DNA from 3 places in the Azospirillum sp. UFLA03-27 genome. Region 3 is predicted to be linked to each of the others. Evidence: riboswitches for the same ligand, from Rfam matches in the RefSeq annotation. Region 3 holds a riboswitch; each other region holds the start of a gene.
The links. A riboswitch is a leader RNA that binds a small molecule or an ion and turns the genes downstream of it on or off. The one in region 3 is predicted to bind cobalamin.
Positions count from the first base shown of each region.

Region 1: linked by a shared signal. The riboswitch ahead of Q4I23_RS09195 (TonB-dependent receptor plug domain-containing protein) and the one ahead of cobW (cobalamin biosynthesis protein CobW) in region 3 are both predicted to bind cobalamin.
Region 2: linked by a shared signal. The riboswitch ahead of Q4I23_RS28870 (energy-coupling factor ABC transporter permease) and the one ahead of cobW (cobalamin biosynthesis protein CobW) in region 3 are both predicted to bind cobalamin.

Region 1 covers NZ_JAUQTX010000042.1:21,481-30,012, forward strand. The annotation lists gene Q4I23_RS09190 (ABC transporter substrate-binding protein) at 1-428, opposite strand, end outside; gene Q4I23_RS09195 (TonB-dependent receptor plug domain-containing protein) at 425-2,353, opposite strand; cobalamin riboswitch at 2,470-2,688, opposite strand; gene Q4I23_RS09200 (Aq_678 family protein) at 2,743-3,201, opposite strand; gene Q4I23_RS09205 (TerC family protein) at 3,861-4,907, shown strand; gene Q4I23_RS09210 (hypothetical protein) at 5,105-5,884, shown strand; gene Q4I23_RS09215 (hypothetical protein) at 5,903-6,499, opposite strand; gene Q4I23_RS09220 (hypothetical protein) at 6,496-7,311, opposite strand; gene Q4I23_RS09225 (ribbon-helix-helix domain-containing protein) at 7,608-8,027, shown strand; gene Q4I23_RS09230 (extracellular catalytic domain type 1 short-chain-length polyhydroxyalkanoate depolymerase) at 8,121-8,532, shown strand, end outside.
Region 2 covers NZ_JAUQTX010000305.1:494-6,492, reverse strand. The annotation lists gene Q4I23_RS28885 (hypothetical protein) at 48-272, shown strand; gene Q4I23_RS28880 (glutathionylspermidine synthase family protein) at 356-1,507, opposite strand; gene Q4I23_RS28875 (hypothetical protein) at 1,715-3,643, opposite strand; cobalamin riboswitch at 3,788-4,026, shown strand; gene Q4I23_RS28870 (energy-coupling factor ABC transporter permease) at 4,201-4,881, shown strand; gene Q4I23_RS28865 (superoxide dismutase) at 4,966-5,733, opposite strand; gene Q4I23_RS28860 (hypothetical protein) at 5,861-5,999, opposite strand, start outside.
Region 3 covers NZ_JAUQTX010000266.1:210-7,837, forward strand. The annotation lists partial or broken gene Q4I23_RS27325 (ferredoxin-like domain-containing protein) at 1-554, opposite strand, end outside; gene cobN (cobaltochelatase subunit CobN) at 551-3,937, opposite strand; gene cobW (cobalamin biosynthesis protein CobW) at 4,093-5,175, opposite strand; cobalamin riboswitch at 5,215-5,430, opposite strand; gene Q4I23_RS27340 (ABC transporter ATP-binding protein) at 5,720-6,484, shown strand; gene Q4I23_RS27345 (ABC transporter ATP-binding protein) at 6,477-7,199, shown strand; gene Q4I23_RS27350 (ABC transporter substrate-binding protein) at 7,264-7,628, shown strand, end outside.

The DNA.
Region 1 (8,532 bases), on a different contig from region 3:
TCGCCGACGGCGCGGGCGAGGCCGCGGATCTGCTCCACCACCCCCGCCACGCTCTGCGGGACGTCCAACTCCAGCAGCGGCGCGTCCAGCCGCGTCAGCAGCCCGACCGCGACCCGCGTGGTGTAGCGCCCGGCGACGATCAGGTCGGGGTTGAGCGGCAGGATTTCCTCCGCCGTCCCGTGGTTGACCGGCACCCCCGCCGCCAGCGCCGCGACGGTGGAGGCGCGGGGATCGCGCGCCAGCCACGTGACCGCGGCGAGGCGCTCCGGCCCGACGAGCCGCAACAGCAGCTCGTCGGCGCAGAGATTCAGGGAGACGATGCGCTGTGGTTTGATGGGCGGCTTTGCGGGCGGCGCCTCCCACGCCGCCGCCGGCCCTCCCGCGATCAGCAGGAGGGCGGCGGCCAGCCCGAGACGGAAGGGCCTCACAGCGACAGCCGCAGCCCGAGATACCCGGCCCGTCCCGGGGCGCCGTAGGTCCAGACCTCCTGGTACCGGCGGTCGAACAGGTTCTCCACGCGCCCGAAGAGTTCGACCCCCTCGGACAGCGCGTAGGACCCGGCCATGTTGACCAGCGTGTAGGGGGCGAGGCTCACGACCTGCCGGTTGTAGACGGGATCGTAGGCCCAGTCGCTGGACCGCCCGTTGTACACGACGCCGAGGTTGGCGTTCGCCCGGTCCTCCAGGAAGCGGTGGTTGACGGTCAGGCTGGCGAGCTGCTTGGGCCGGCGCACCAGCTCCGCCCCCGTGGAATCCGCGCCGTCGGTCCAGGTGTAGGAACCGCGCACGGTCAGCCGGTCCATCGGCTCCACCGACAGTCCAAGCTCGACGCCGCGGACGCGGGACTCGCCCGGCATGTTGACGGAGGTCCGCCCGGTGCCGGTGACCAGGTCGCGGATGCGCTGGTCGAACCACGTGCCGTCCACGGAGGCCCGCGTGCCCCACAGCGACTGGTCGAAGCCGGCGTCCCAGCCGCGCGCCCGTTCCGGCTTCAGGGTCGGGTTGCCGGCGTAGGTGGCGGTGTAGCCGTACAGCTCGAACAGGGTGGGGTTCTTGACGCCGGTGCCGTAGGAGGCGCGCAGCTTCGTCCCGCTCTCTTCAATCAGATAGGCCGCCGTGGTGCGCCAGGTGGTGGCGTCGCGGAACAGGTCGTTCGCGTCGTGGCGGACGCTGCCGGTCAGGGTCAGCCGGTCGAACAGCCCCAGCTTGTACTGGCCCACCAGCCCGGTGGAGCCGATGGAGCGGTCGAAGCTGGAGAAGCTGCTGCGGCTGATCGCCTTGTCCTCCTCATGCTCCACGGCGGCGGTCAGCACATGGTCGGCAGGGCCGCTGTTCAGAGTGAGGTTGGTCTGATAGTCGGCCTTGGTCTTGCGCCCGTCGTAGCGGCTGGTCACCGTCTTGGCGTCGTCGCGGTAATCGCGCTGCTGGCGGCCATGGGTCAGGCCGACGATGTGCTCCCACTTTCCGTCGAGAAGGGCGATCTTGCCCTGGACTCGCCCGAAATATTGCTCCCCGGCGGTGCTGGTCCCGTCATCGACGGCGCCGCGCCCGCCGACGAAACCGTCGGTGTCGGCGTGGAAGCGGGTGTAGCGGCCGGTCACCGCGATCTCGCTGCGCTCGGTCGGGCGGACGGCGGCGTTTCCGGTCAGCGTGCCGTTGCGGTAGCCGTCCTTCTCCGGGTTGCCGAGCCGCGTGTCGGCGACCGACACGCCGTCGCTGGTGACGCCCTGGCCGCTGAGGAACAGGTCGTAGCGGTCGGTCCCGGTGCCGAAGGAGGCCCGCCCGGCCGCGGTGCCGAAGGACCCGCCCTCCACGGCGGCGCGGAACCGGGGGGCGCCGGCGCCGCGGCGGGTCACGATGTTGACGACGCCGCCGACCGCGTCGGAGCCGTAAAGCGCGCTCTGCGGGCCGCGCAGCACCTCGACGCGCTCCACGTCGCCGGCCAGCAGGTTGGCGAAGTCGTATTCGGAGCCGGACGCCGGATCGTTCACCTCGATCCCGTCGATCAGGACGAGCGTCTGGTTGCCCTCCGACCCGCGGATGCGGAGCTGGGTCAGGGTGCCCATCGGGCCGGTGCGGTTGACGGCGACGCCGGGCACCGCGCGCAGCGCGTCGGACAGTAGACGGGTCTGGCGCTGCTCCAATTCCTGGCGGGTGATGACGGTCAGGGCGCTGCCGGTTTCCTCGGCGGCGGTGGGGACGCGGTTGGCGGTCACCGAGACCGGCGGAAGCATCGTGATGGTGGTGGAATCGGCGAAGGCCGACGTAGGGAAGGCCGACACGGGAAGGGCTAGGCTTCCCAGAAGGGCGGCGAAGGACGCCGTCCGGTGAAGACGGGGAACGCGGACACTCATTGAGACCTCAGGCGGGACGCCGGTGGCACGTCACCGCGAACGAAGTCCCACCGGACGCTCCGCGAACGGAGTCCCGGTTCGACGACCTTCGGTGCACCCCGCCCGAACGTGTTCGCGTGTGACCACGACTGACGGCAGGTCTCCTGGCTCGCGGGTTATCGTCGGCCCATCGCCTTCCCAGGATCGCGGTCCCAGTGGCATTCCGATGGACGACTCGCCGCTTACAGTTGCGGGGGCAGCCCCGGCGTAGAACCCTCGCACGGCCAATTGCCGCGGGGTCCGCACCGTGTTCCCATTTTCAGCCCTTTCGGGCAACCGTCGGGTGCGAAGCTACGCGGGCGGAACGGCTCCGGTCAAGCCGCAATCCGCCCGTCCTCGCCCGGCCGTTGTCAGAGCGTGGTTCTCGGCCCGATCGCCGCCCCATCCGGCATGGGCGGTACCATTTCCTTGCAATTGCCGACGCAATAGGTCTGCGCCTCGATCCGGCCGCCGCAGGATTTGTAGCAATCATTGTAATCGGAGGAGCAGGTGAGGTTGCTGTAGCAGCTGGGGTCCCGGTCGAAATCGCTGAACGTCTTGATCTTCTTCTTGTCCACATCTTTGGGCAAGGAACGGAGATAGGACTGATATTCGCCCTGGGCGCGGGTCGTCGCCTCGGCCCGGCAGGTCTGAACGGCCAGTTCCTTTGCGGATTGGCAGATCGTCTGTGCCTGCTTGCACTGGGCGACACAGAGCTTTCCCGCCTCGCTGACGGGTGGAAAATAGCTTGCGACCGTCTCGAAACGCGGGCCGCAACCGGCCAATCCGGCCGCCAGCAGGCAGCCGAGCAGAATGGAACGCCGCATCATTGTGGGTGTCCTGCCGTGAATTTCCGTCAATCGCTACGAACAACCCGCCGGTGCGGAATCATCCATGGGCAATGCGGAATTCGCAAAGCCGGCTCCCGTCTGGAAATCCGGCAACCCTTGGGCGATCAACCGGCTGGTGTCGGCGCCTGCGGCCTTCGCATCGATCACGGCCCGCAAAGGCCGCTTCCCCCTCTTGTCGACGGGCGGGGGCCTGACTACATGACGGTTGAGGTCCGGGCCCCTCTGGCAGCGTCGCCCGGCGCTGTGATGTCGGACTTCCCATAGAGCCGTTGTCTTGGCGCGGCCTTGCGGAAGCTGGCCCTGTTCTTCCCCCTGGGTCCCGCTCCCCCACAAGGTCCACCGCCGGACGACGGCACCCGACGGGCCTTTGGGAGACATCGACATGGACCGCACCGAACCAACATCCTGACCGACCGCCACGTCTCCACGGCAAACGATGGAGGCGGGTGTCCTGACGCGCCGCGGCCGAGCCGTCGTGTGCGCTTTTCCGGTGACCGCAGACCTTGCGGTCACGATTCCAGTCCGGGCCCCTCTGGCCGATGCGTCCCGCCGTGGCGCATCGGTGATGTCGGACTGCTCATGTGACGATCGAAGTCTCCGCTTGCGGGAGCGGAGGGCATGAAGCAAGGGACAGTTCCATGGACCAAATCGTTTTAATGTGGGCCGGCTTCGCCGTCTTCGTTGGCGTGCTTTTGGCCTTTGATCTTGGTGTATTTTCCAAGAAATCCCATGTGATCTCCGGCCGCGAGGCGCTGATGCGCTGCGCGGCCTATTCCACGCTGGCGATGATTTTCGCGGCTGGCGTCTTTCATTTCCAGGGCTCCGAGAAAGGGCTGGAGTTTCTGACCGGCTACCTGATCGAATACAGCCTGAGCGTCGACAACATCTTCGTCATCGCGCTGATCTTCACCCATTTCGCGGTGCCGCCGCAGTACCAGCACCGGGTGCTGTTCTGGGGCATCCTGGGCGCGCTGGTGATGCGCGGCGTGCTGATCGTGGCGGGCACGGCGCTGATCCAGGAATTCCACTGGATCATCTACATCTTCGGCGCCTTCCTGATCTTCAGCGGCATCAAGATGCTGATGTCGGTGGACGACGAGCCGGACATGGAGAACAACCGGATCGTCAAGTTCGTCCGCTCCCGCTTCCGCATGACCGACGGCTACGAGGGGCAGAAGTTCTTCGTGATGCGCGACGGCGTGCGGATGATGACGCCGCTGTTCCTCGTGCTGATTCTGATCGAGTTCACCGATCTGGTCTTCGCCGTGGACTCCATCCCGGCGGTCTTTTCGGTGACCACCGACCCGTTCATCGTCTGGACCTCCAACGTCTTCGCCATCCTCGGCCTGCGCGCCCTCTATTTCGCGTTGGCCTCAATCATCCACCGCTTCCATTACCTGAAATACGGCCTGTCGCTGGTTCTGGTGGTGGTCGGCGCCAAGATGATGATGGTGGACATCTACAAAATGCCGACGGCGGTGGCGCTGGGCATCACGGCCTTCCTGGTCGGTGGCTCCATCGTCTTCTCGATGCTGAAGACCCGCGCCGAATCGGCACCGGGTGCCGCGGACGGCGAGGCCCGCCGCTGGTGGGTGCCCGGCAGCCCGGCGAAGGGGGCCGGGGGCTCCACTCCGGCCTCCTCCAGCGAGGCGGCCGCGGTGTCCTCGGACGGCAAGGGCCAGTAAGACGCCCGCTTCACGGGCAGACGAAAAAGGCGGGGCGTCCGATCCGGTGGATCGGGCGCCCCGTGCGTTTCCGGGCGAGGGCATCCGCAAAAGTAGTAATACCGGCTGGGCAGCGACGATGATGTGGATGTGCGGGGTGGATCGCGCCCCGCTTGGCGGTTGACGCCAATCCTTTCCAACCCACGGAAGAGACATCCATGTTTGCCAGCACGCAGTTTATCGGCACGCAACCGTCCTCCATCTCCCTTTCCGCTCTCCCCGTCCCGTCGGGACCTTTGTCCGGCCTGCTTCATGCCGCCCGCGACGAACTCGTCGGCTTGGCGGCCGGCCGGGGGGTGGCGCTCTCCGTCGAATTCGACATGCCGGCGCTGGTGCGCGTCAACGAGGCGGCGGTGGCCGCGGGCTCCTGGGAGCCGATGCTTCCGGCGGCCCATCCGGCCTGCCGTTCCCTGACGCCGGCCAACGCCTTCTGGATCTGCGGGAGAGCCTCCTCCGGCGACGTGGTCACCGCCCAGGCCGGGCTGCTCTACGATTGCACGACGCAGTCCATCGGCGACCGCTTCAACGCCATGACGGTGTTCTACGACGAGCCCGCCGCGCAGGCTCCGGAGGGCGAATGGTGCACCTGCACGTCCGACACCGCCAACGGTACGCGGGGGCAGGTGGTGTGGACGAACGCGGGATGGACGCGACCCGATTTCCAGGGCCGCGGCCTGTTCCCGATTTGCCAGCGGGTGAACAAGCTGGCGGCGTGGCTGCTGTGGTCACCGACCTGGTTCATCTCGGTCGTCGATCCGGACATCGTTCCGGTCTGGGCGGAGCGGAAGATGGGGCCGCGCCACATCGACGACGAGCCGGCCATCACCTACAACCAGATCGGCCTGAAGACGCTGCCGATGCACCTCGTGCGCTTCAGCCGCGCGCAGTTCCTGGGCGATCTGGCGCAGCTCGCCGCGGACCTCGCCCAGGCGGCCTGAAGGGCCGGTTCATCCGGCTCAGGAATCGATCAGCGCCAGCAGGGCCTGACGGCGATGGCCCAGTGACCAGCCGAACAGGAGGTGCCGGTAATTGACGGGCGGCCGGGGAAGTCCGGTGATCACCAGATGGTTGTACACCGGCTCCCCGCCCTCCACCGCCTCCCGGTATTGCGCGTCGATGGCCTGGGCGTAGGCGCCGTGCACGTCTTCGAGGTGGGGCTTGCCGATGTTCTGGTCGGCCCAGCGGTCGCCGAAGACCCGGCGGGTCGGCTCCCCGATGTAGCGGAAGCACAGCGGTCCGCCGTCCCGCGCCGTCAGGATGACGCAACGCGGCAGCAGACCTGTGCTTTTCAGGTCGTCGTGCAGGCCCGGGCCGAAGGTCGGGTGCCGCTTCCACAAGGCGACCATGTCCTGGTGCCAGTCCAGCGCCGTTCGCAAGGGCTGGCGGTGGATGTCGACATGGGTTTCCGCCGGTTGCTGGGGCGGCGGGGCGCCGTGGCCGCCGCGCAGGATGTTCACCAAGCCACGGGCAAGCGGCCAGGACCTGCGGTCCCTGCCGGTGCGATCCTTCAAGGAAGCGGTCAGTGACGGCGTGATGGGCAAGGCGTCCGTCACTCCCCGACCCCTTTCCTCGGCGACAGAAACTCCGACGCCATCGCCTGATAGATCCGCCGCGCCGCGTCCAGGGCCACGCTTCCCGCCTTGGCTCCGGCGGCGAGCATCCGCTCGGTCGGCTTGCTCGGCAGGGCCTTCGGCATCGCCGCCTCGAAGGCGTCGGCCGCGCTGTCGAAGCGGGCGACGGCTTCCCGCAGCGCCATACGCTCCAGGACCGCCACGGCATCGTTCAGCAGAGGGGCCACCCTGTCGGCGCGGTTCCCCTGGTCGGCCATCGCGGTGCGGCACGCCCGCAATTTGGCGAGAACACCCTCCAAGCCTTGCGCGGGGGTCGCCGCCATGGCGTCCAGGGCTTGATGGAGGTCCGCGTCCCGCGCGGCGCGGTCCTGCGCCATCGTTTGCACATGCCGCTCCAGGCGGATCAACGCGTGATCGCGGTCGGGCGCGGGGGGCGCGGCTGGGCCGATGCCCGCATGATCGGCGGCGGATTGAAGCCGGTCGAGGAACAAGGCCACACCCTCCCCGAGGGCCAGGGCCTTGGTGTCCTCGACGATTCCCTCCTGGCAGAGGGCGTGGGCAAGGCGCGCCTCGCGCGCCGTCGTCAAGGGGAGCTGCCGGATCATCAGACTCGACAATTCGCGGATGCCGCCGTTCAGGAGGTCGAAGGCGTGGGGGCCGCTCGGCGGGTTGGCGACGATGTCGGACATCCGCTCCGCGGCCCGGGTGAACAGCGTGTCGCGCCGATCGAACGCCGTGTTCAGATCGAGAGCGGCGTCCGACCCGCCGCCGCCGTTCGGTCGTCCAGAGCGCATCCTGCCTGCCTTTCCGTGGTCCTGAAGACGATGGCCCGCCAATTCTGGTCTGTCCGCCGCAGGGCACGCCTCAACGGATGGGCATGGCAGTATTTCACAATGCGGAGTTGTCAACAACCCGTGCGTTCAATTGTTCGGGATGTGTGCGCTGAATGAATGCGCATCAAAGCTGTGACCGGGATCGTTGCGGCCGACGTGCCGTGGACACTTCATCATCATGACGACGCTCTCCCCTTGTTCGGTGCGTCGCCCTTTCCATATACCATCCCAGTGGATGGTTATAGGATGGTGGAGGGATGTCTGAGAACGCCCGCGATCAGAAGCCGAAGGCCGGGGACAGCGAGAAGATCACGATCAATCTCGGCTATGTCGATCTCGGCCACATCGATCTGCTGGTGCAGGAGGGATTCTACGCGAACCGCACGGACCTCATCCGCACCGCCATCCGCAACCAGATCGACCGCCATGGCGACGCCTTGCGGCAGGCGGTGACGCGCAAGCGCGTCGATCTCGGCCTGCGCCATTACAGCCGCAGCGATCTGGAGGCGGCACGGGATGCCGGGGAGATGCTCGACATCCGTGTCCTCGGGCTGGCCACGATCGCCCAGGACGTCACCCCGGACCTCGCCCGCGCCACCATCGCTTCGATCGCCGTGCTGGGGGCGCTGCACGCCAGCAGCGCCGTCAAGGCGGCTCTTGCGGACCGCATGCGCTGAAGGCGCAAGGCCGCATTTCCGAAAGACGATTTCCGAAAGACGACGGGCGGGGCCATCCCGAACGCCCCCGTCCGAGCACAGAAAGCACCCGACATGACCGACCACATCCCTGCCGGAATGGCCGAGGCGTTGCGCCTCACCCGGGCCGGCGACCTCACCGGGGCAACCGCCCTCATTCAACGCCTGCTGCGGGGGACGTCCGGGACGTCCGACGCGCCTCCCGGTGCCGGCCCGACCGTCATCGACGTCGAGCCGCTGCGGGTGGACACCCCGCCGGACCTTCCGGACGCGCCGCCGCGCCACGCCGCGGCCTTCAAGCCCGCCGGCGCCTTTACCGGGCGGCTCCATCCCGGACCGCGGGTTGGCCTGGGCGAGACGCTGCGCGGCCTCGCCGCCCGCGCCATGCCGGGGGGACTCGACCTTGGGATGGGCGGCGTTGCCCGTCCGGCCGCCGATCCGTTGCCGGACGGCGCCTCCTTCACCGCGGCGTCCCATGGGAACGCGG
Region 2 (5,999 bases), on a different contig from region 3:
GCACGCCCGGCTGTTTGTCCAACGGAACGGTTCAGAGGAGGAATGCCATGAAGACCGAGCTGCAGATGTCGATGGAACTGGAGGTTGCGGACGCCCAGGACGCCCAACGTTTCGAAGAAAAGCTGCGCGGCTGGCTGCGCCACCAGAGTCAGGTGGTGTCGGTGTCCGCCACCCACAGCGGCGTCGGCAACGACGTCGCGTGGCGGGACGCCCGCCGGGCGGCGTTCGGCTCGCCGTTGCCCAATCCCTTCGCGCCGGGCCGCGGCCGCTGAGGACTGCCGGTTGATCGCCGCCGAAGCGCCCGCCCTGCGCCCCGCTGGAACAGGGCGGGCTCCTTCCACCCCGTGAAAGCCCGTCAGCCGCGGAAGATGTGCGGCACCATCGCCGCGTCGGGGCCGACCCGCGGGTCCGCCGATTCACGGACCGACATGCCCAGGCACTTGTCCCCGATGATCCAGCAGTGCAGGAGCGCGTGGACGCCCTCCTCCTCGAAGATCGGCGGGGTTTCCAGCCAGACCCGCCCCCCCGGATACTCTGCGCCGCCGGTGTCCGAGACGATGCGGCCGTGCGCCGTCATGCGCTGGGCCGCGTCGTCCAGCCCGAACAGGCTGCGCTCGGTCACCGCGTCGCAGCCCGCCAGTTCCTCGGGGTCGAGCGCGGCGCGGCACAGGTTCGGGTGGCGCGGGTAGAGCGACCACAGCGTCGCCAGAAGCCCGTGGTTCGACATCGGCCAGCACCACAGCGGGGACAGCATGCTCATGCCGCCCATGCGCAGCTTCTGCAGGAAGGCGTCGTCGGCCAGCCCCTGCCAGGGGTAGATCTTCGCCAGCCAGGAGGCCGCCCGCCCCTCGTCGTCGATGAAGCGCTGGCCGTCCCAGCCCAGGCTTTGCAGCGGCAGCAGATGCGTGGCGATCCCGGCCTCCGCCGCGGTGGCGGCCAGATAGACCAGCTCGCTCTCGCGCATCGGGTCGGGGGTGGCACAGGCCAGATGGACGAGCCCACGGCCCGGCATGCCCGCCGCCAGCTCCTCCCAGCGCTCCACCAGCCCCTCGTGCAAACCGTTGAACTGATTGGCATCGCCCATCAGGGCCTCGCGCCAGTTGCGCTGAATGATCGAGGCGGCGAAAAGGCCTTCCGGGGTGTCGTAGTTGCAGGCCAGCAGCTTGACCGAATCGCGCCCGTCATAGGCCAGCGTCAGCCGCCCGATCAGCCCGCCGGCCCGCTCGTTCAGGCGCCCCGCGGCCCAATAGTCGTTCCAGGAGGCTTCGAGCAGCCGCGCCACGCCGCCGCGGACCCCCAGCCGGGCCAGCGCCCGCCCGTCCACCGTCGCGCGCAGCGCCTCGCGCAGCATGGTGTGCAGCTCGTCGGCGACGCTTTCTATCAGGTCGATCTGATGTGCGGAGAACTCGTACCGCACATCCTCGCGCCAGAAGGCGCCGGCGCTCATGGCGCGGACGCCGTAGGGGTATTTGCGGAGCCCCGGACGCCAATCCGCACGGGGTTTCATGACTGCTCTGCGCATCGTGTGCTTACCGGGCCGCCGGATTCAATCCATGGTTTTGCCCCGCTGCGGCGCGCCGCTTGCGGCCGTCCGGGATTCGGTGGGGGCGGATCATTGCGGCGCAAACGCGCCAACACAAGCGCCTTGCGCGCCCGTCCCTCCGTTTTTCCACGCTTCCCCTCTCGGATCTCACAGGCTGGGTGGGAACGCTTGTCAGTACGTGCGGCCGGCCAGCCAAGCCGTAATGGCGCTCTCCATCGCCCCGGCGGTCGGATCGCCGTGCTCCGGGCCGGTTCCCACCATGGGAAGCCCGGCCGCGACGGCGATGTCCTCCGCCGGGGCGCCGGTCCCGACGAACAGGTCGCAGCGCCGCAGCAGGGCGCACAGCCCGTCGAAACCCAGCCGCCCGACCGCGTTCACGCAGGCGCCCCCCGCCTCCCCGGCGATGCGAGCCGCGGCTCCCCTGGCGGCCTCCTCGCCGACCAGGATCATGGCGGTGTCGCCGCGCGCGGCAAGGCGGCGGCACAGCTCCGACAGGCTGCCGGTGCCGACGGACGCGGACAGGCCGACCGCGCAGCGCCAGCGCGCCGGAACGCCCTCGGCCAGAAGCGCGACGGCGGCCCGCTCGCCGGCAGGGGAGGTCCAGACCTCCGTGGCGGGGTCAGGCTCCCCGGCGGTCAGCGCCCCCAGCAGGCCGGCGGGAGCCGGCGCGACGTGGGTCAGGAAGGCGTCGGCGTAATAGCCGCGCAACGGCCGGCCGACCCTGCAACCGAGGCGGAGCAGCGCCCCCGTATCCTGCATCAGGCGGTTGGCGAAGCTGGCGTCCTCACCCCGGCCAGGATTGATCGTGAGATCGAACGCGCCGCTGAACTGCTGGCCGATCTCCTGGCGCACGGCGGTCACCAGCGCGTCGTCGGGCGCCCGTCCCTTCAGCGGCGGCAGGTTGACCCGCTGGTTGACGTAGGGGCAGAGGGCGAGCACCGCCTCCGCATCCGATGTCGCAAAGACGGTGATTCGAGCCAGCGGCAAGGCCCGCCGCAACTCCCGCAGGAAGCCGGACGCCCGCAGCACCGCACCCAAACCGTCCAGCAGGAACACGCCGACGCTTCGGATCAGGTCGGTCGGGAACGGCGGCGGTTCGCCGGGGACGAGCGTGCGGCGGCGAACGGCGGGGCCTGAGCCCCGCAGCAGCGCCACCGCCGGAGCGGTCGAGGCGCCCCGCGCCGGCGGTACGAAGCCCCAGGCTCCGTCGGCGTCCGGGCGCGCCAGCGGCTCCACCATGGCGTGCTCGGCGCGGGCGACGGTCGCCGCGTCGGTCACCCAGGGGAAGAAATCGCGCAGCGGAAGGGTGCCGCTGCCGACCGCTCGACCCGCCGTCTGCAGGGCGTCCCACCGCTCGACCGCGCCGTCGTAGCCGTAATAGATTTCCTTGAACGCGACCTGCTCCCGCGTCGCGTAGGCGAAATGCTGGAAGACCAGCCCGCCCGCCGCCGTCTCCTCGTGCAGGAAGGGGTTGGTCGCGCCGAGATCGACGGCGGCGCCATCGGCTTGCGGGCGCATCAGCCGGGGCGGGACGTGTGAGTGCCAGAAATCCCCCGGCCGGTACCGCCATGTGCGCAGCCATTCGTAGGCGCGGTAATTGCCGTACTGGTCCAGCCGGTCGAGGACCAAGGATGGGCCGACGAAGAAGTGGCAGAGGTACAGCGCCGCCGTGCGCGACGGCGAATCGAGGAACATCCGGCGCGCCCGGGTGATCTGCTCCGCCGTCCAAAGCTCGTCCGCATCGACCTGCCAGAGCAGGCAGTCCTCCGTCATGGCGGCAAGCGGCGCGGTCACCATCTCCACCTTGCCCTGCCAGAACATGCCGGGCGGCTTGCGGTAGACCGACACGCGCCCGGGCTCCTCCGCGGCGATGCGGTCGAGATACGCCGACGTCCCGTCGCTGCTGCGGCCGTCGCGGTGAAGGTCCTGCGGAACGCGCCCACCCCGCTGCGCGCACCAGGAGGAGTCGCGGACCTGCTCCGCCACCCCTTCCACGACGTGCCAATGCCAGGGGAAGGGAAGTTGGCGGAAAACCTCCAGGTGGTAGCGGATGAAGGGATCGCCGTTCAGCACGATGGTCAGGAAATGAACCGGTAGCATGCCCGCAACCCCGTCCTTCGCCCGTTGATCCGGCCTCGCGCAGTCCGCCGGACCTTGTCGGTTCCGCGGGAGCGGTGTCAAGGAAGCCGTGCGACTCCCCCGATGGGTCGCCATCCCCCTCTTGACGGCGGGGGACCCCGCCCCTACCCTGGCGCCGGTTATGGTTCCCCGCGCCCTCCGGTCGCGGGGCTAAGAGGGAAGCCGGTGCGTCGCCCCGATCGGGGGGAAACGGCAAATCCGGCGCTGCCCCCGCAACTGTGAGCGGTGAGCGGCCTCGTCCTTTCCGTGTCACTGGCGCCGCCTGCGGAAACGGGCGCCGGGAAGGCCGGACGATGCCGCCTTGACCCGCAAGCCAGGAGACCTGCCGTAACCGAACGTACGTCCTCGGGCGGGGTGCCCCGGTGGTCGCTTGCCGATGTCCGGCCTAAAGGCCGCCCGTCTTTCGCAAGCCGTCCCTCCGGTGCGCCCATCCAAGGGGACCAAGGGGGTTGCGATGCCGGTGCCTGCCAGCAACGACGCCCTCCCAACGCATGGCAGACTCGGAAAGGGCATAGAGCATGCACATCGAACCCGGCGTCGTGGACGGCGCCAAGATCGCTCTCAGCTACGCGACGGCCGCCGGCGGCTTCGCGATGGCCGGCAAGCTGGCGCGCGACGACGTCCGCAACAACGGCGGGGTCGCGCCGCTGGTGCTGCGCAGCCTGATCGCCACCGCGCTGGTCTTCAGCTTCTTCGAGGTGTTCCCGCACCACCCCGTGGGCGTGTCGGAGGTTCACCTGATCCTCGGTTCGACGCTGCTCCTGCTGTTCGGCGCCGGTGCGGCCTCCATCGGCCTCGCCGCCGGCCTGCTGATCCAGGGCCTGTTCTTCGCGCCGTTCGACCTGCCGCAGTACGGCATGAACGTCACCACGCTGCTGGTCCCGCTGTGGGGCATCAGCCTGCTGGCGAAGCGGATCGTTCCGGACGCCACCCCCTATGTCGACCTGAAGTACTCGCAGGCGCTCGCCCTCTCCACCGCCTACCAGGGCGGCATCGTCGCCTGGGTGGCCTTCTGGGCCTTCTACGGACACGGCTTCACCGCCGAGACCATGACGGAGGTCGCCTCCTTCGGCGCCGCCTACATGACCGTCATCATTGTCGAGCCGCTGGCCGACCTCGCCGTGCTGGCTGTCGCCAAGGCGCTGCGCCGCCAGAGCCAGGGTCCGCTGTTCAACGTCCGCCTGCACCAGGGCGCCTGATCGGGCCTCTGGACCAGACGGTTCGCAGGAAGGGCGGCGGGGACATCCCCGCCGCCCTTTTCCGTTTTAGGTCAGGCTGGCCGGTCAGATCACCAGTTCGCCCTTGCGGATCGCCGCGTAGCGGCGGTTCACCGCGCCCCAGTCGACGACGTTCCACCAGGCCGCCAGATAGTCGGCGCGCCGATTCTGGTACTTCAGGTAATAGGCGTGCTCCCACACGTCGTTGCCCATCAGCACGGGCACCCCCTCCATGGCCGGCGAATCCTGGTTCGGGCGTGCGGCGATGGCGAGTTTGCCCGACGACGGGTCGGCGGTGACGAAGACCCAGCCGCTGCCGAACTGCCCGGCCCCCGCCGTGTTGAAGCGGGTCTTGAAGTCGTCGAAGCTGCCGAAGTCGCGCGCGATGGCCGCTCCGACCTCGCCGTCTGGGGCACCGCCCGCCTTCGGCCCCATGATGCTCCAGAACATGCTGTGGTTGGCGTGCCCGCCACCGTTGTTGCGCACCGCGGTGCGGATGCTTTCCGGCAGTTCCGGGACGCGCTTCAGCAGGTCGGCCAGCGGCATCGCCTGAAGGTCGCCGTGGTTGGCGAGCGCCTTGTTGAGGTTGTCGACATAAGCCTGATGGTGCTTGCCGTGATGCACGCTCATGGTCGTCGCGTCGATGTGCGGTTCCAGCGCGGCGGGCGCGTAGGGCAGCGGCGGCAGCGTGAATCCCTTGCCGCCCGGTGTCTGGCCCCCTGTTGTTTGGGTCCCTGTTGTTTGGGCCAGGACGAAGCGCGGCGCCACGGCCAGCACCAGCGCGGCGGCTCCGGCGGAGAGCAGCAATTGGCGGCGATCCAGGCGAACGGACATGAGACCTCCCATTGTGTGTTTCGTGCCGAACAGCGGGGAAGCGACAGCCTCAGTGCGCCCCGCGCCTCACTCAACAGGGCAATGGGCGTACTCACTCGGTACCGGCGGACCGCACACCGCCCGTTTCCTACAAGCGGACCTTTCCAGCCAGTCCCGAGGACGCCGAGAGGGCCATGCCCATCGCCACGGTCCGCCAGCGCCCCAGGCGGAATCGGGACGGGGCCGCCACCGGCTTCCGGACCGGTGCGACCGGTGCGGTTCCCATC
Region 3 (7,628 bases):
AGCCCGACGCGGAACAGCGGCCCGTCCACCGTCCCTGCCACCGCCCCTGCCACCGCGTCGAAGCGCACGTCGGTGCCGCTGTCGAACAGGGTGGCCTGCCCGCCGCCGTCGACCAGCCAGCCGAATTTCGGGGGCAACCGCTGGAGGTCACGGTCGGCCGCCAGCCGGGCATCGAGCGCCAGGGCGTAGGGGCGCACGTCCAGCACCGCCGTCCCGTCCAGCCCGGCGGTCGGGGAGGTCAGCACGTTGCGCACCGCCTCGCTCTCCGCGTCCTCCGAGACGTAGCCGAGCGCGCGAAGCTCCGCGATCAGCGCCGCCATGTCCGCCGTGGCGACGCCGCGCAGTTGCAGGTTGCCGCGGTGGCTGAGGTCGACCAGACCGTTGCCGTAACGCCGCCCCAGCTCCGCGATCCGCTTCGCCGAGGCGGCGGGAAGCACACCCGCCGGAACGCGCACGCGGACCAGAAGACCGTCGCCGACCTCCATGGGGGCGAGCACGCCGGGGCACGTGCCGCGCCGGCGGGGTGGATTGCGGAGTTGGGTGATCGCGCTCATGCGGACATCTCCTTGCGGCGGCGCAGATCGTCGCCCGTCGAATTGCGGCGTGGGTGCCAGAGACCGCGCTCCAGGGCCTCGGTCAACCGGTCCAGGATATGCCGGGCGGCGGCCGGATTGGACTGTGCCAGGAAGTCCCACACCTGCTGGTCGTCCACATAGGCGTCGTACAACTGTTCGAAATGATGGGGCCGCACCGCCGTGGTGGTTGCGGCGAAGGCGAACAGCGTGTCCACGCTCGCCGCCAGCTCCCCGGCGCCGCGGTAACCGTGGCGCATCATTCCGTCGATCCAGCGCGGGTTGGCCGCCCGGCCGCGCAGGACGCGGGCGATCTCCTCGCCCAGCGTGCGGACGGTCAGGCTCTCCGGCTCCGAGCTGTCGAGATGGTACAGCGCCGGGTCGTTGTCGACCAAGGCGGCAGCGGCGGAGAATCCGCCCTCATACTGCATGAAGCCGTCGGTGGAGAGCAGGTCATGCTCCCGCTGGTCCTGGTGGTGGACGAGCGCGTCGGCCCCGCCGATGCGGCGGCGGAACAGGCTGGGCAGCGGCACGCCCTCCAGCCCCTTGCCGTAGGCGTGGCAGCTTCCCTCCAGATAGGCGGCGCCGAAGTCGGCCCGCGCGGCCCAGTCGCCGCGTGCGATCAGGCCGGGCAGCGCCGTGCCGTAGGCGCCGGGGGCCGCGCCGAAGACCCGCGCGCTGGCCCAGCGCTCCGCCTCCGCCGCCGGGGTGCCGCCGGTTTCCAATTCAGCGCGGTCGGTGCGGAGCGCGGCGGCGACGGGGTTCACGTCGTCGGGCTCGTCCTCCGCCATCACGGCGCGGACGGCCTGATCGAACAGGGCGATCTGCTGCGGGAAGACGTCGCGGAACAGGCCGGAGATGCGCAGAGTCACGTCCACGCGCGGACGGCCGAGGACGGAGGCCGGCATCACCTCGAAGCCGGTGACCCGGCCGGAGCCGTTCTCCCACAGAGGGCGCACGCCGAGCAGGGCCATGGCCTGGGCCAACTCGTCGCCGCCGGTGCGCATGGCCGGCGTGCCCCAGCAATCCACCACCAGCCGCCTCGGCCAGTCGCCGTGGTCCTGCAGGTAGCGGGTGATCAGCGCGTCCGCCGCCTGCCAGCCCAGCGTCCAGGCGGTCGGCGTCGGCACGCCGCGCGGGTCGAGCGCGTAGAGGTTCCGTCCGGTGGGCAGCGTGTCGGCCCGCCCCCTTGCCGGGGAACCGCCGGGGCCGGGTCTCACGAAGCGCCCGTCCAGCCCGTCCAGCAAGGCGGCCATCTCGGCTTCGCCGCAGGCGTCCAGCGCCGGGGAGACCTCCTCCGCTTTGCCGAAGCGGGCGACGGCGGCGAGCAGGCGGGCGCGGCGCTCCGGCTCCGGCGTGGTGCCGAAGACATGCAGCCCGTCGCGGATCTGCATCTCCTTGATGTCGCAGAGATGGGCGTCGAGGCGGCTGAGGATGGCGTCGGGGTCGTCGTCGGGCCGGAGGTTGCAGTCGGCGGCGACGCCGGAACTCCAGGCGAGGTCCAGGATGGTCTGCCGCAGCGTGCCCAGACGCCGCGGGTCCAGCCCAGTCGCCATCGAGTATTCGTCGATGGCCGTTTCAAGCGCGGCAAGGTCGCCGTGCAGCCCGGCCTCGACCGGCGGCGGGGTCAGATGGCCGATCAGGACGGCGCCCAGCCGGCGGCGCGCCTGCGCACCCTCGCCGGGGTTGTTGACGATGAAGGGGTAGAGGCAGGGCAGGGGACCGGCGACGATCTCCGGCCAGCAGTCGGCGGACAGGGCGACGGCTTTGCCCGGCAGCCATTCCAGCGTCCCATGCGCCCCCACCTGCACCAGCGCGTGGACGCCCAGAACATGGCGGAGCCAGAGGTGGAAGGCATGATAGCCGTGGCTGGGTGGCGTCTCCGGGTCGTGGTGCTGGGTGGTGGTCAGCGGGCCGTGACCGCGGCTCGGCTGCACGGCGACGGCGACGTTGCCGCAGGTCAGCACCGTGAAGCGGAAGGCGGTGCCGTCGGAATGCGGGTCGGCCCCCTCGTCGCCCCAGGTGGCGGCGATGCGGCCACGGACCTCGGCGGGGGCGAGGCGGCGGTAGTCCTCCAAACTCAGCGCGGCGGTGGTCCCGCCGGTCAGCGTCTCCATCAGGGCGGCGGACCCGGCGGGAAGCCCGTCCAGCGCGTAGCCCTCGGCGCGCAGCCGCTCCAGGATGCCGACGACGCTCGCCGGGGTGTCGAGGCCGACCGCGTGGCCGATGCCGCCGCCCGGCCCCGGATAGTCGGACAGCACCAGCGCCAGCTTGCGCCCGGCCCGCGGGGTGGCGCCCAGCCGAACCCAGGCGGCGGCCAGATTGGCGGCGAAGGCCACCCGGTCGGGCACCGGGCGAATCAGCGTCGGAGCGAACTCCAGGTCGGGGTCCAGCGCCCCTTCGGCCTTGAAGGCGATGGCACGGGTCAGGATGCGCCCGTCCATCTCCGGCAGCACGACGTTCATGGCGAGGTCGGACGGCCCCATGCCGCGGGCGGAGCCGCGCCAGCCCTCCTCCGGCGTGGTGGACAGCACCGCTTGCAACACCGGTGTGCCGTTGGCCTCCAGCGGCGACCCGTCCTCGCGCGCCGCCGAGAAGCCGGTCAGGTTCATCACGACGGCGGCGTCGCGGGCGGTCAGGGTGGCGCGCATCCAGGCGGCGCAGTCCGGCTCCTTCAGGCTCGCCACGAACAGCGGCAGCGGGGCGAGGCCGCGCGCGGCCAGCGCGTCGCACAGCGCGTGCACCGGTTCCAGATCGCCGGCCAGCAGGTGGGAGCGGTAGAAGACGACCGGCGCGCATGGCCCGGTGACGTGGCCGGACCAGCCCTCATAGACGCCGAAGCGGGGGACCGGCGCCGGCTCGCGCCAGGGGCGGTCCTGCCCGCTCAGAGTGGCGGCGTAGGCCAGCAGGTTGGCCATGTTGTCCGGCCCGCCCTCGGTAAAACCGCGCCACAGCCGTTGCGCGGCCTCGGCCGGAACGGTGCCGTAGCCCTCCAGGGCGGGGTTCGGCTGGGCGCAGCCGGGCAGCACGGCCAGCGCCACCCCGGACTCCCGGCAGGCGGCGGCGACATGGTCCAGCCCATAGCGCCAGTAGCCCGCCCCGCCGAGCAGGCGCAGAATCACCAGCTTCGCCTTGCGGATCACAGAGTCGACGTAGAGGTCCACCGACAGCGGGTGCCCCAGCCGCGCGAGATTCGCCAGCCGGAGGGTCGGCATTGTGTCGCGGTGGCGCTTCCAGCAGGCGGCGAGCGCCGTCAGGTCGCTGTCGGAGAAGGACAGGACGACGAGGTCCGCCGGGCTCTGCCCCAGATCCACGGCCTGGGGGCCGGCGTCGAGGTCTTCCTGGCGGGCGGCGAGTAGGTGCATGACCGAGAGCTTTTCGAAATGTCCCTCTCCCCTCTGGGGAGAGGGTTAGGGTAAGGGGGTTGCACGTGGCGGAACGTCCGGCGTAAGCGCACCCCCCTCACCGGCCCTGCGGGCCACCCTCTCCCCAGAGGGGAGAGGGTTGTGAAGGCCAAAAATCACTCCAGCGCCGCGGTCACGGCGTCGCGGTCCAGGCCCGTCTCGCCGATCACCACCAGACGGCTGCGGCGCGGCTCGTCGGGCTTCCAGAAGCGGTCGAAATGGGTCTGGATGCGCGTCCCCACGCCCTGCACCAGAAGGCGCATCGGCTTGCCCGGCACGTCGATGAAGCCCTTCAGGCGCAGCACGCCATGGGCGGCGGCGACCCGCTCCAGCGTCTTCGCCAGCGCCGCCGGGTCGGGCTGCGGGCCGAGTTCCACGACGAAGCTGGTGAAATCGTCGTGATCGTGACCCTCCTCCTCGTCATGGTGGCTGGGGCGGTTGGCGAGGTCGTCCTCGGCCCCGGCCCCGACGCCGAGAAGCACCACCGGATCGACCTTGCCGTTGCTGGCGCGCAGGATCTTGGGCTCGCGCCCAATACCGCCCGCCGCCATGCCGCCCTCTGCCATGGCGGCGCGGATCAGGTCCTCGACCTTCGCCAGATCGGCGGCCTCGACCAGATCGGTCTTGTTCACCACGATCAGGTCGGCGCAGAGGAGCTGGTCCTCGAACACCTCCTCCACCGGCGTCTCGTGGTCGAGCTGTCCGGCCTCGGCGGCCTGGGCGGCCAGCGCCGCCGGATCGGGGGCGAAGCGGCCCTCCGCGGCGGCGGCGGCGTCGACCACCGCGACCACCCCGTCCACCGTCACCCGCGTCTTGATCGCCGGCCAGTGGAAGGCCTGGACGAGCGGCTTCGGCAGGGCCAAGCCGCTCGTCTCGATGATGATGTGCTCCGGCGGCTGGGGGCGCGACAGCAGCTTCTCGATGGCCGGGACGAAGTCGTCGGCGACGGTGCAGCACAGGCAGCCGTTCGCCAGCTCGATCACGTCGTCCTCGGTGCAGGTCGGGTCGCCGCAGGCGCGCAGGATCTCGCCGTCGATGCCGACATCGCCGAACTCGTTGATGATCAGCGCCAGACGGCGCCCGCCGGCCTGCTCCAGAAGGCTGCGGATCAGCGTCGTCTTGCCGGCACCGAGAAAGCCGGTGATGACGGTGGCCGGGGTCTTCCCGGCGGACGGACGGAGGGCGGCGCGATGCGTCATGATCTGGTTTCCCTGTCTCCGCCACACCCGGCGGATTGGATGAGTTTCGGTCTGGCGGCAGGTTTCCTGGCTCGCGGGTCGTCGCCGCGCCTCCCGCCTTCCCGGCCTGTCGGCCCGTGGCATTTCCGGAGGCGGACTCGCCGCATACAGTTGCGGGGGCAGCCGCGGCCTTGGACCCCATCCGGATCCGCACCGCATTCCCTATTATCCCCGCGCCTTCACGGCGGACGGGGCACCGTCGGGGGCGCAGAATTGCAGGCGGACCCCCGATTTGCAAGCGGCCATTTGGCGCCCGCAAAGCGTGCCATCGAACCCGGAACGGTCCGCCCATCCCGCCGTTGGTGTGTCGGAAGATCGGTACAGTCTGTCTGGAAAGCTGACACTCCGGACCGCGTGCGATGCGGTCGCCGCCTTTGATGAATTCAACAGTTTCAATGAACTAACGAATTTCCCCACAATTGGCATGCCCTGTGCTTATATCAGCTCAACCAAAAACGCGGACCGGCAGACGACGCGGACGAACAGGGAGGGAAAAGCGGCACCCATGGCCGACGACATCATTCTGGAAGCGCGCGGACTCTCGAAGGAGTTCAAGGGCTTCATCGCGGTGAAGGAGGTGAACCTCCAGGTTCGCCGCGGCACGATCCACGCGCTGATCGGCCCGAACGGCGCCGGCAAGAGCACGGTCTTCAACCTGCTGACCAAGTTCCTGACGCCGACGCGCGGCCAGATCCTCTACAAGGGGCGCGACATCACCGCCATGAAGCCCGCCGACGTGGCGCTGCTCGGCATGGTGCGCTCCTTCCAGATCTCCGCGGTCTTCCCGCACCTCAGCGTCCTGGAGAATGTCCGCGTCGCGTTGCAGCGCCCGCGCGGCACCAGCTTCCATTTCTGGAAGCCGGAGGCCAGCCTGCACGACCTGCACGACCGCGCCGAGGAACTGATCGAGGCGGTGAACCTGACCCCCTGGGCCGGCCACACCGCCGCCGAGCTGCCCTACGGCCGCAAGCGCGCGCTGGAGATCGCCACGACGCTGGCGCTCGACCCGGAGGTGATGCTGCTCGACGAGCCGCTGGCCGGCATGGGCCACGAGGACATCGAGGGCACCGCCGCCCTCATCAAGCGCGTCTCCGCCGACCGCACCATTCTGATGGTGGAGCACAACCTGTCGGTCGTTGCCCACCTGTCGGACACCATCACCGTGCTCCGCCGCGGCGAGATCCTGGCCGAGGGCGCATACGACGTCGTATCGCGCAACCCGCAGGTCATGGAAGCCTATATGGGGACGGGTGAGGTGGGCCATGCCTGACGGTGCGACCGTGAAGACCGCGATGCTGGAGATCCGCGACCTCCAGGCCTTCTACGGCGAAAGCCACGTGCTGCACGGCGTCAACATCGACGTGCGCCAGGGCGAGGTGGTGACCCTGCTGGGCCGCAACGGCGCCGGCAAGACGACCACCATGCGCTCGATCATGGGCATCGTCGGCAAGCGCAACGGCTCGATCCGCTTCCAGGGCAAGGAGCTGATCGGCATGGCGCAGCACAAGATCCCCCGCCTCGGCATCGGCTATGTCCCGGAGGAGCGCGGCATCTTCGCCTCGCTCAGCGTGGACGAGAACCTGATGCTGCCGCCGGTGGTGAAGTCGGGTGGCATGACCGTGCCGCAGATCTACGAGCTGTTCCCCAACCTCCAGGGCCGCGGCACCACCCAGGGCACGCGCTTGTCCGGCGGTGAGCAGCAGATGCTGGCCATCGCGCGCATCCTGCGCACCGGCGCCGACCTGATCCTTCTCGATGAGCCGACCGAGGGCCTCGCCCCCGTCATCATCGAGCAGATCGGCGTGGCGGTGCGCAAGCTGAAGCAGCGCGGCTTCACCATCGTCTTGGTGGAGCAGAATTTCCGCTTCGCCGCGACCATCGCCGACCGCCATTACGTGATGGAGGAAGGCCATGTCGTGGACATGATCCCCAACGACCAGCTCGCCCAGAACATGGACAAGCTGCACACCTATCTGGGTGTCTGACCCGTTAACCCCCCCCCCCTCTGCTGAACACACTCAAAACAAAGCCAATCGAAGGGAGTTCGAAATGCTCAAGACGTTGCTTTGCGGGACCGCATTGCTGGCGCTGACCGCCGGGGCCGCGCACGCCCAGGTCTCCAACAACGTGATCAAGATCGGCGTGATGAACGACCGGTCCGGCATCTACGCCGACCTCGCCGGCGAAGGCTCGGCCATCGCCGCTCGTCTGGCGGCTGAGGAGTTCGGCGGCAAGATCGCCGGCGCGCCGATCGAGATCGTCGTCGCCGATCACCAGAACAAGGCCGACATCGCCGCCAACACGGCGCGCGAGTGGATTGACGCCGGCAACGTGGACGTCATCGCCGACGTGCCGAACTCCGCCGCGGCGCTGGCCGTCCAGGGCATCACCAAGGACAAGAAGCGCATCTTCCT